Regions from separate parts of the Pseudoalteromonas sp. P1-7a genome, predicted to be linked through region 1. Evidence: predicted binding sites of a transcription regulator. Region 1 holds the regulator's gene; the other holds the start of a gene.

Region 1 (4,980 bases):
CTCGCTAATACTTTGGCGCAGCGCGTTATACCAATTTGTTGCAGCCGTGCCCGCGTACTTGTTAGCACTTATTAAATGACAGTCTCGCTCTACAAAGTCGGTGTATAATTGGCTAAATTGCTCGCTTGCCGTTATATCAACAACAACTTTGTGCTCGTAATCAAGTTCGTTTAATGCACTTAATAAATCCGTCTGCTCATAAGCAACGGCATTATGCTGCCATTGTTTTTTCCATTGCCCAAGCGTAATACCCGAGGCATTAAATAGCATATGTTGCGAGCGAATTAACCCAACTAGCTTAATACTATAATCGCCCGACAAACGCTTAAATTGAGCTTCTAGCTGGCTTAAAAATTCATCGCCTACATTACCTAAACCAGCCACAACTAGGGCAATCTCTTGGCCTTTATTAATTAATTTTTCGTGCAATAAACTAAGTACATCGCTTTCTATTAACTGATCAGTTAACAGCAATGTATAGCCTGTATCTTGATGAATAAAACGAGGGTGAATACTTTGCTGATTTAAAACCTCAGCCGCTAATGTACTTAGGGTGTAAACATCTTGCGTAGGTGCAACAACCGCGCAGCCATTTAAATTAGACTCGCTTATGTTTGCTCGCCCAGCAAAATAACTCACTACTTGATGCGTTGCTCCCGCGGGCACAACTAAGTATGTATCGCCGTTGTGTATAAAATGATGAAGGCTGTGTTGAATAAGTTGGCTAACATGCGCCACTTCACCCGCGTTAATACCTTCTACAAGTAGTAAATCAACGTTTTGTAATGTAGTAATGAAACGTTTTTGCTTAGCTTTGCCTTGTTTTACAATATTGGTAGGGGCAGTTTGCACATCAAAACTGCTACGCACAGCCAGTTTAATATTACTATGTTTTAAAGGCGAAAGCGTTTTTGCATGTAACACAGGGTTACCCAACCGAGCTAATAGGTTAGCTTGTTCACGGCACACCTTGTTGTACTTAATCGCCTTTTCAACTTTACGGGGATCTGCACTAAACACGCCAGGTGTATCAGTCCAAATACATACATTGTGTGCGTCGCAATAATTGGCTAATAAAGTGGCGCTGTAGTCACTGCCATTACGCCCAAGCGTAACTGTTTCGCCATCAGCACTTGCTGCGATAAACCCTGTTACTACATTAATTTTATTTTCATCAATAACTTGGCTGCATTGCTGCTTGTTTTGCGCATGCAAAAGCTCCCCGCTTGTTACACTAAACAGCGCTCTAGCATCATGAGCACACGCTTGAATGTTTAATTGCGTTAAATAGGCCGCCAATAACCGCGCAGACCACAGTTCGCCATGCGCCAGTAGCGCCGCCTCTTGCAACTGCTGCTCATTGGCTTGCTCTGCCACATCACTTAGCTCTTGCGCTAACACAGCTAAAGCTGCGTGTTTAGCATCGGCTTTTAATAACGCTTCAATTAATGCTGTTTGGTGGTTACTCAATTGCAGTAAAATATCAGCAACGGCTTGCTTATCTTGTTGTTGATAACTTTGCCACAGCGAAACCAAGGTATCAGTGGTTTTACCCGCAGCAGATACAACCACGCAGTCGCCTGGCTGTGTGTGAGCAATAATAATTTTTGCCACGCTCTGATAGCGCTCGCTCGAACTTAAGCTCGAACCACCAAATTTATGTACACTATTTACCATACTCAATCACCACAAAGCTGGATGGGCAGCCTGCTGCTTTACATCACCATTGGCATTGCCTGCGGCTTTACCAACGCGCCCTACATTTTTATTTTGTCCAGGTTTAACTAAGTTAAAAACACGCTCAAAATCAGCTAATAGATCTTCTACATCTTCAATACCGACCGAAATACGAATTAACGTATCGCCCACTCCCGCTTCTAGACGCGCTTTTGGCTCCATACCTGCGTGAGTCATGGTCGCAGGGTGACAAATTAAACTCTCAACCCCACCTAGCGATTCAGCTAAGCTAAACTCTTTAAGGCTTGTTAAAAACGCCGCAGCATCATCCACATCCCCCTTAATATCAAAGCTAACCATGCCACCAAAGCCAAGTTGTTGGGCTTTAGCAAGCGTATGTTGAGGGTGCGATTCAAGGCCAGGGTAGTAAACTTGGCTAACATACTCAGAGCTTTCAAGGTATTTAGCAATCGCCAGAGCATTTTCTTGGTGCTGCCTTAAGCGCACATTTAAAGTACGTAAACCACGTAACGTTAAATAGCTATCAAATGGAGCGCCGGTAATGCCAATGTTATTGGCCCACCAAGCAAGCTCATCACCAAGCTCTTGTGTTGCAGCAACAACTGCACCGCCTACAACATCAGAATGGCCGTTGATATATTTAGTGGTTGAGTGCACCACAATATCTACGCCAAACTTAATTGGGTTTTGTAATGCCGGTGATAAAAAGGTGTTATCGGCAGCCACTAATGCACCGCACTGTTTTGCTATATCCGTCACGGCTTTAATATCCGTTAGGCGCAGCACAGGGTTACTGGGTGTTTCTATCCAAATTAATTTAGGTTTGATGGTTAAAATTTGTTCTAGGCTTTCTGGTTTAGTTAAATCAAGTACTTTAAGTTTAAGCAAGCCGCGCTTTTCTAACGACGTAAATAAACGGTAGCTGCCGCCATAACAATCGTGAGGGATAACCAAGGTATCATCGTTATTTAATAACTGTGTGGCTAAATGCACAGCAGCCATGCCCGTAGCAGTAATAATGCCCCGCGCGCCACCTTCAAGCTCTGCTAGCGTTTCTGCTAAAATATCGCGATTAGGATTGCCACTGCGCCCATAGTCATATGCGCGCTTAGTATCAAAATCGGCAAACGAATACGTCGTCGATAAATAAATTGGCGGTACAACGGCGCCATGATGTTTATCGGCATCAACCCCATTTCGTACAGCAATGGTTGCTTTGTTTTTTTCGCTCATATTCGTCACCTGATTAATTTGGATGTTTAGACGTCTAAAAGAGTAAGTTATCCATTATAATAAGTCAAAGATTTTAAAGCTCTAGATGGCTAAAAATAATATACGTGTAAAGCCCTCATAAATCTTTATTTGCCGTTACAACCAGCTTATTAAGATAGATTGCTATCTATTATTTGACTATCTTTTTTAAAACGATAGAATTTCACGCATATTTACACGCTTTTTACGCCGTGTGAGAAATTAATAATCTGAGGCAACGATACATCTTATGGCTAAATGGAATGGTGAGTATATTCACCCATACGCAGAACACGGGAAAAAATCAGAGCAAGTTAAAAAGATCACCGTTTCGATCCCGCTAAATGTATTAAAAGTATTAACTGATGAGCGTACACGTCGTCAAATAAACAACCTGCGTCATGCAACAAATAGCGAGTTACTATGCGAAGCGTTTTTGCATGCTTTTACAGGCCAACCATTACCTAATGATGATGACCTACGTAAAGACAACGCAGAAAAAGTACCTGAAGAAGTTAAAAAAATAATGCAAGAAATGGGTTTAGAAGTGCCTATTTTAGACGAAGAATAAAACGTCTTTTTAAACAAAAAAACCTCAGCATGCTGAGGTTTTTTTGTTTAAGCGCTATATATTATGCCATGTAATTTTCAGGTAAGTCGATTTGTGCCACGCCCGATTCAACAGCCGCAATCGCAACCGCCTTGGCTATACGTGGTAATAAACGCGGGTCCATCGGCTTAGGAATAATGTAATCTGCACCAAATTCGAGCTTTTCTACACCCGCTGCTTTTAATACTTGCTCAGGCACTGGCTCTTTAGCAATACTACGAATAGCTTCAACAGCAGCTATTTTCATTTCATCGTTAATTGCGCTTGCACGCACATCTAAAGCACCACGGAAAATAAACGGGAAACATAAAACATTATTAACCTGGTTAGGGAAATCAGAACGCCCTGTGGCCATAATTAAGTCTTTACGTGCACTGTGCGCAAGCTCAGGTGCAATTTCAGGATCTGGGTTTGAACATGCAAATACCACTGGCTTATCGGCCATTAACTTTAGGTCTTCAGGTGCTAGCAAATTAGGGCCCGATACACCTACAAACACATCTGCATCAGCAATTACATCTTGCAGCGTGCGCTTATCTGTATTGTTAGCAAAAAGCTGCTTGTATTCATTTAAGTCATCGCGGCGGGTATGAATAACCCCTTTTCGGTCTAGCATATAAATATGTTCGCGCAGTGCTCCACACTTAATTAACAGCTCCATACACGCAACTGCTGCAGCACCGGCACCTAAGCATACAATAATGGCATCTTCTATTGATTTGCCTTGCACTTCTAATGCGTTAAGCATTCCTGCTGCAGTTACAATAGCGGTACCATGTTGGTCATCATGAAAAACCGGAATACTGCAGCGTTCAATAAGCGCTTTTTCAATTTCAAAACACTCTGGCGCTTTAATATCTTCTAAGTTAATACCACCAAACGTGTCGGCAATGTTGGCCACTGTATTTATAAAATCTTCGGTGGTGCGATGCTTAACTTCAATATCAATAGAATCAAGGCCGGCAAAACGCTTAAATAAGAGCGCCTTACCTTCCATAACAGGCTTAGAGGCTAGTGGCCCTAAATTACCTAAACCTAAAATTGCCGTACCATTACTGATAACTGCAACCATATTACCTTTACCGGTGTATTTATACGCATTGGCTGGATCTGCTGCAATTTCTCGCACAGGCTCTGCTACACCAGGGCTATAGGCTAATGCTAAATCTTGCACCGTTTCAGCTGGTTTTGTTAGCTCAATGCTAATTTTGCCTGGAACGGGGTGAGAATGGTAATGTAATGCTTGTTCACGAAAATCTGACATAACGCGATGGTATCCTGCAATTTAAGTTAAGTGAGAGGGAGTATGGGGCTAAGATACTCTTATTAATTTTAAATTCCAAGCAATATCAGGTCTATCCTGTTATATGCTATATCCGTTAATTTTAAGTGATTTATCAGCAACTTCGCTAAAAGTTATC
Region 2 (4,980 bases), on a different contig from region 1:
CTTGCGTCATTGTCATGCTCATGTTTCAAATGTGTAGTGGGTGTATATTACCAGTGATAAATTTTATCAGGAGTAATAATGGTTTTAAGTGGAACATCCCACGATTCAATTGGCAGTGCATCTACTTTTTGGCAGCTGTGTGCTAGGCCAATAAGTTGCGGTTTTTGCCAATTGTATGCGTGTAATTGCGCCAGTGTTTTATCGTAAAATCCACCCCCCATTCCTAATCGGTTACCTTGATTATCAAATGCAACAAGTGGCATCAGTAAGTAATCTAAATCAGTTAATGGGCATATTTGAGAGCAGTTCAGCTTAGGCTCCAAGATACCATAGCGATTTGCTCTCATGGGTGAGTTTTTTTCATAGCGTTGAAATAGCAAAGTAGCCCCATTAAATGGGTGTATAACGGGTAAATAAAGAGCATGGCCTTGTCGCCATAACTCATTAATTAACAGCGATGTATCTAACTCTCCATCGTTACTAAAGTAAATGGCTATCTGTTTTTTCGAGGCTGTTTTCTCGCTATTTAGCTGTTGAGTAAAATTCAACTTTAGCTGTGCAGCGGCTTTTTCTTGCTGTTTTTTTGATAGATTATTGCGTAATTGACGAATAGATTGGCGTATGTGTGTACGTTTATTGCTCATTGTAATTACGCACCTTCGATTAAATAGACACTAAATCAGGAAAAGCTAAGTAAACAGCAAGCACAATCAGTAGTAAAACGGCGGTGGCAATCAGTGAATATAACAAAATATTGCTACGCGCTTTAACAGGTTCATCGAGCTGCTCGTCAAGCATTAGATCATCTTCTTGCCACTCATCGCTTTCGTCTGCAGGGCTTTTTAGCTCATTGGTTGGAAGCCTTTGCTCTAGCTCTTCTAGCTTTTCTTCTAGGCGGATCAGGCTGCTTGTTATGTAATCGAGGGCATCAAAAATCCGTTCATCACGCTGACTAGCTGCACTAGGGTTTTGAGGAGGCTGCTCACCTGTGGCTTGTAACTTACTTTTAATGCCTAAACTTGCGAGTAATTTGGCTTGCTTTAGGGCTTTGTCTTTATTGCTTGGTGCAAAGAGTGTCTTGCCGTTAAAAAACTGAGTTACTTTATCTTCAGACGTTTTTAGTTTATTTGCTAAATTAACGCAGGCAGTTTTAGTCTCAGTGCCCTCAGCGAGCCCTACAAACATAACGCGAAAATTATTGGCCATTTACTTATCCCTTAAGCTTTTATTATGCAAAGAGTATATACCTAAAACAGTAAGTAATTCGAGGGCTCGCTAAAACTCATTATTAACTTTTATTTTAGATATAAAAACGGCCCTTAAAAGGGCCGTTTTTAATTAATACGTTTTGGCTTAAAGGCCTGCAGCTGCGCGAAGTGCGTCTGCTTTATCTGTACGTTCCCATGGGAATTCGTCACGACCAAAGTGACCGTATGCCGCTGTTGGTTGGTAAATTGGGCGCTCTAAATTAAGCATTTGAATTAAGCCGTAAGGGCGTAGGTCAAAGTGCTCGCGAATAAGCTCGATTAAGCGACCTTCTTCAAGCTTGCTTGTACCAAAGGTTTCAACGCTGATAGAGGTAGGCTCTGCAACACCAATTGCGTAAGATACTTGCAGCTCACACTTATCAGCAAGGCCTGCAGCCACTACGTTTTTAGCTACGTAGCGTGCAGCATATGCTGCTGAACGGTCAACTTTTGATGGATCTTTACCAGAGAAAGCACCACCACCGTGACGTGCCATACCGCCGTATGTATCTACAATAATTTTACGACCTGTTAAACCACAGTCGCCCATAGGTCCGCCAATTACAAAACGACCCGTTGGGTTAATGAAAAATTTAGTCGCGCTTGTAATAAGCTCGGCAGGAAGTACCGGCTTAATGATGGTTTCCATCACGGCTTCTACTAAATCATTTTGCGAGATTTCTTCAGCGTGCTGAGTAGAAAGTACAACTGCATCAATACCTACTGGCTTGCCGTTTTCGTATGCAAAAGTTACTTGCGATTTTGCATCTGGGCGTAACCAATTAAGCTCGCCGCTTTTACGTACTTGCGCTTGGCGTTGTACTAAACGGTGTGAGTAAGTAATTGGCGCAGGCATCAGTACTTCTGTTTCGTTACATGCGTAACCAAACATTAGGCCTTGGTCGCCAGCACCTTGTTCTTCTGGGCTAGTACGGTCTACACCTTGGTTAATATCAGGAGACTGCTTACCAATGGTGTTTAAAATAGCACACGAGTCTGCATCGAAACCCATGTCTGAATGCGTGTAGCCAATTTCACGTACTGTTTTACGTGTAATTTCTTCAATATCAACCCATGCGCTAGTCGTGATTTCACCACCAACCATAACCATACCGGTTTTTACGTAAGTTTCGCACGCAACACGGGCATGAGAGTCTTGCTCTAGGATAGCATCAAGTACCGCATCAGAGATTTGATCGGCGATTTTATCCGGATGACCTTCAGAAACAGATTCAGAAGTAAATAAATGTTTTGCCATTGTATTTCTGCTCACAAATATTGCGCTTCACAAACGTCGGTATTAGCGCTAAAAAATTAAGGGGCGTATTTTATCTAAAACGAAACTGCTTGCATAGTGTTTTTACGCCTAGACGTCTAAATAAAATGAGTAATCACTTTTTGGTCTTAAAAAATATTCATAATAGCCCATTTTTATGGGGTTTTTAATTGCACACAGCACCCACATTAAGTAAGAATGGTTGCTATAACAGCTCTTAAGTTACTTAAGGGTAAAAACGAGCACATTAGTACCCGCGCAAATACACATAAAGGTAGGAGAATTCATGCCATCTCGCAAAGAACTTGCAAATGCTATTCGCGTCTTGTCAATGGACGCAGTACAAAAGGCCAAATCTGGTCACCCTGGAGCCCCTATGGGCATGGCCGATATCGCAGAAGTATTATGGCGCGATTATCTAAAGCATAATCCAACTAATCCAGAGTGGGCTGACCGTGACAGATTTATTCTTTCAAACGGCCACGGTTCAATGCTTATTTATTCTCTGCTGCACCTAAGTGGTTACGACTTACCAATTGATGAAATTAAAAACTTCCGTCAAATGCATTCAAAAACACCTGGCCACCCAGAGTACGGTTACGCGCCAGGTATCGAAACCACTACGGGCCCATTAGGTCAGGGGATCACAAACGCGGTTGGTATGGCACTTGCTGAAAAAGCATTGGCTGCACAATTTAACCGTGAGGGTCACGACATTGTTGATCATTACACCTATGCATTTATGGGTGATGGTTGTTTAATGGAAGGTATTTCTCATGAAGCATGTTCACTTGCGGGCACCTTAGGCCTAGGCAAGTTAGTTGCTTTTTGGGATGACAATGGCATTTCAATCGATGGTGAAGTAGAAGGTTGGTTTAGCGACGATACACCAGCACGTTTTAAAGCGTATGGCTGGCACGTAATTAGTGGCGTAGATGGCCACGATAGCGACGCAATCAGTGCTGCAATAGCTGAAGCTAAAAGTGTTACCGATAAACCTACGCTTATTTGTTGTAAAACAGTGATTGGTTATGGCTCGCCTAACAAGTCGGGTAGCCACGATTGTCACGGCGCACCTTTAGGTGATGACGAAATTACAGCATCTCGCGAATTTTTAGGTTGGACTGGCGAGGCATTCGAAATTCCTGAAGATATTTACGCACAGTGGGATGGAAAAGCTAAAGGGCAAGAACTTGAATCAAGCTGGGACGAAAAGTTTGCAGCGTACGCAGATGCTTACCCAGAGCTAGCAGCAGAATTTAAACGTCGTACAGCTGGCGATTTACCTGCTGATTGGGCACAAAAATCACAAGAGTACATAGAGCAGTTACAAGCAAACCCTGCAAATCCAGCATCGCGTAAAGCATCACAAAATGCATTAAACGCCTTTGGCCCAATTTTACCAGAATTCATGGGTGGCTCAGCCGACTTAGCTGGCTCAAATTTAACAATTTGGGATGGCTCTAAAGGATTAACTGCAGACGATGCAAGTGGTAACTACGTTTATTACGGTGTACGTGAGTTTGGTATGTCGGCAATTATGAACGGTATTGCCCTTCATAAAGGCTTTATTCCTTACGGTGCTACTTTCTTAATGTTTATGGAATATGCGCGTAACGCTGTACGTATGGCTGCACTAATGAAGCAACCAAGCATTTTTGTATACACACATGATTCAATCGGTTTAGGTGAAGACGGTCCAACTCACCAACCGGTAGAGCAAATTGCTAGCATGCGTTTAACGCCAAACTTATACAACTGGCGCCCGTGTGACCAAGTTGAGTCGGCAATTGCATGGCAACAAGCTATAGAGCGTAAAGATGGCCCTACATCACTTATCTTTACTCGCCAAGGCCTTGAGCAACAATCGCGTGACGCTCAGCAATTAGCAGATGTTAAAAAGGGCGGGTACATCCTTAGCTGTGACGGCAACCCTGAGCTAATTATTATTGCTACAGGTTCTGAGGTACAACTAGCGCAAGACTCAGCAAAAGAACTACGCAGCCAAGGTAAAAAGGTACGTGTTGTCTCTATGCCGTGTACTGATGCGTTTGAAGATCAAAGCGCCGAATACAAAGAAAGCGTACTACCGTCAGCCGTTACACGCCGCTTAGCAGTAGAAGCAGGTATTGCTGATTACTGGTACAAGTACGTAGGCCTAAATGGCGCAGTAGTAGGTATGACGACCTTTGGTGAGTCTGCACCAGCAAATGAGCTGTTTGAGTTTTTTGGCTTTACAGTAGAAAACATTGTAAATAAAGCAAACGCCTTGTTTTAATCAATTGATTTAATATTTAAAAGCCCGCCCTGTGTAAATCAGGGCGGGCTTTTTTGTTTGATCAAATATGAAGAGGTGCTGCTAAAAATGCAAGCAGCCTAACACCTACTTTGGAAGCTCATATTCAAACTTTTGCTATAAGTTGCCACGTAAAAAGCGCAGCGGCTGGTATCTAAAAA

Evidence for each region. Region 1 encodes MetJ, which represses methionine synthesis genes. Its sites were predicted from a motif close to TAGACGTCTAGACGTCTA; they were not measured.
Region 2: a site for MetJ is predicted at 2,607-2,624, ahead of metK (methionine adenosyltransferase). Genes of this name have one in related genera too.

Annotation. Positions count from the first base shown of each region.
Region 1 is NZ_LKDU01000007.1:69,816-74,795, forward strand. It holds gene metL (bifunctional aspartate kinase/homoserine dehydrogenase II) at 1-1,677, opposite strand, end outside; gene metB (cystathionine gamma-synthase) at 1,684-2,931, opposite strand; gene metJ (met regulon transcriptional regulator MetJ) at 3,200-3,520, shown strand; gene AN389_RS07025 (malic enzyme-like NAD(P)-binding protein) at 3,582-4,823, opposite strand.
Region 2 is NZ_LKDU01000003.1:116,145-121,124, reverse strand. It holds gene rpiA (ribose-5-phosphate isomerase RpiA) at 1-10, opposite strand, end outside; gene AN389_RS04105 (5-formyltetrahydrofolate cyclo-ligase) at 48-644, opposite strand; gene AN389_RS04100 (hypothetical protein) at 664-1,206, opposite strand; gene metK (methionine adenosyltransferase) at 1,354-2,505, opposite strand; gene tkt (transketolase) at 2,810-4,801, shown strand.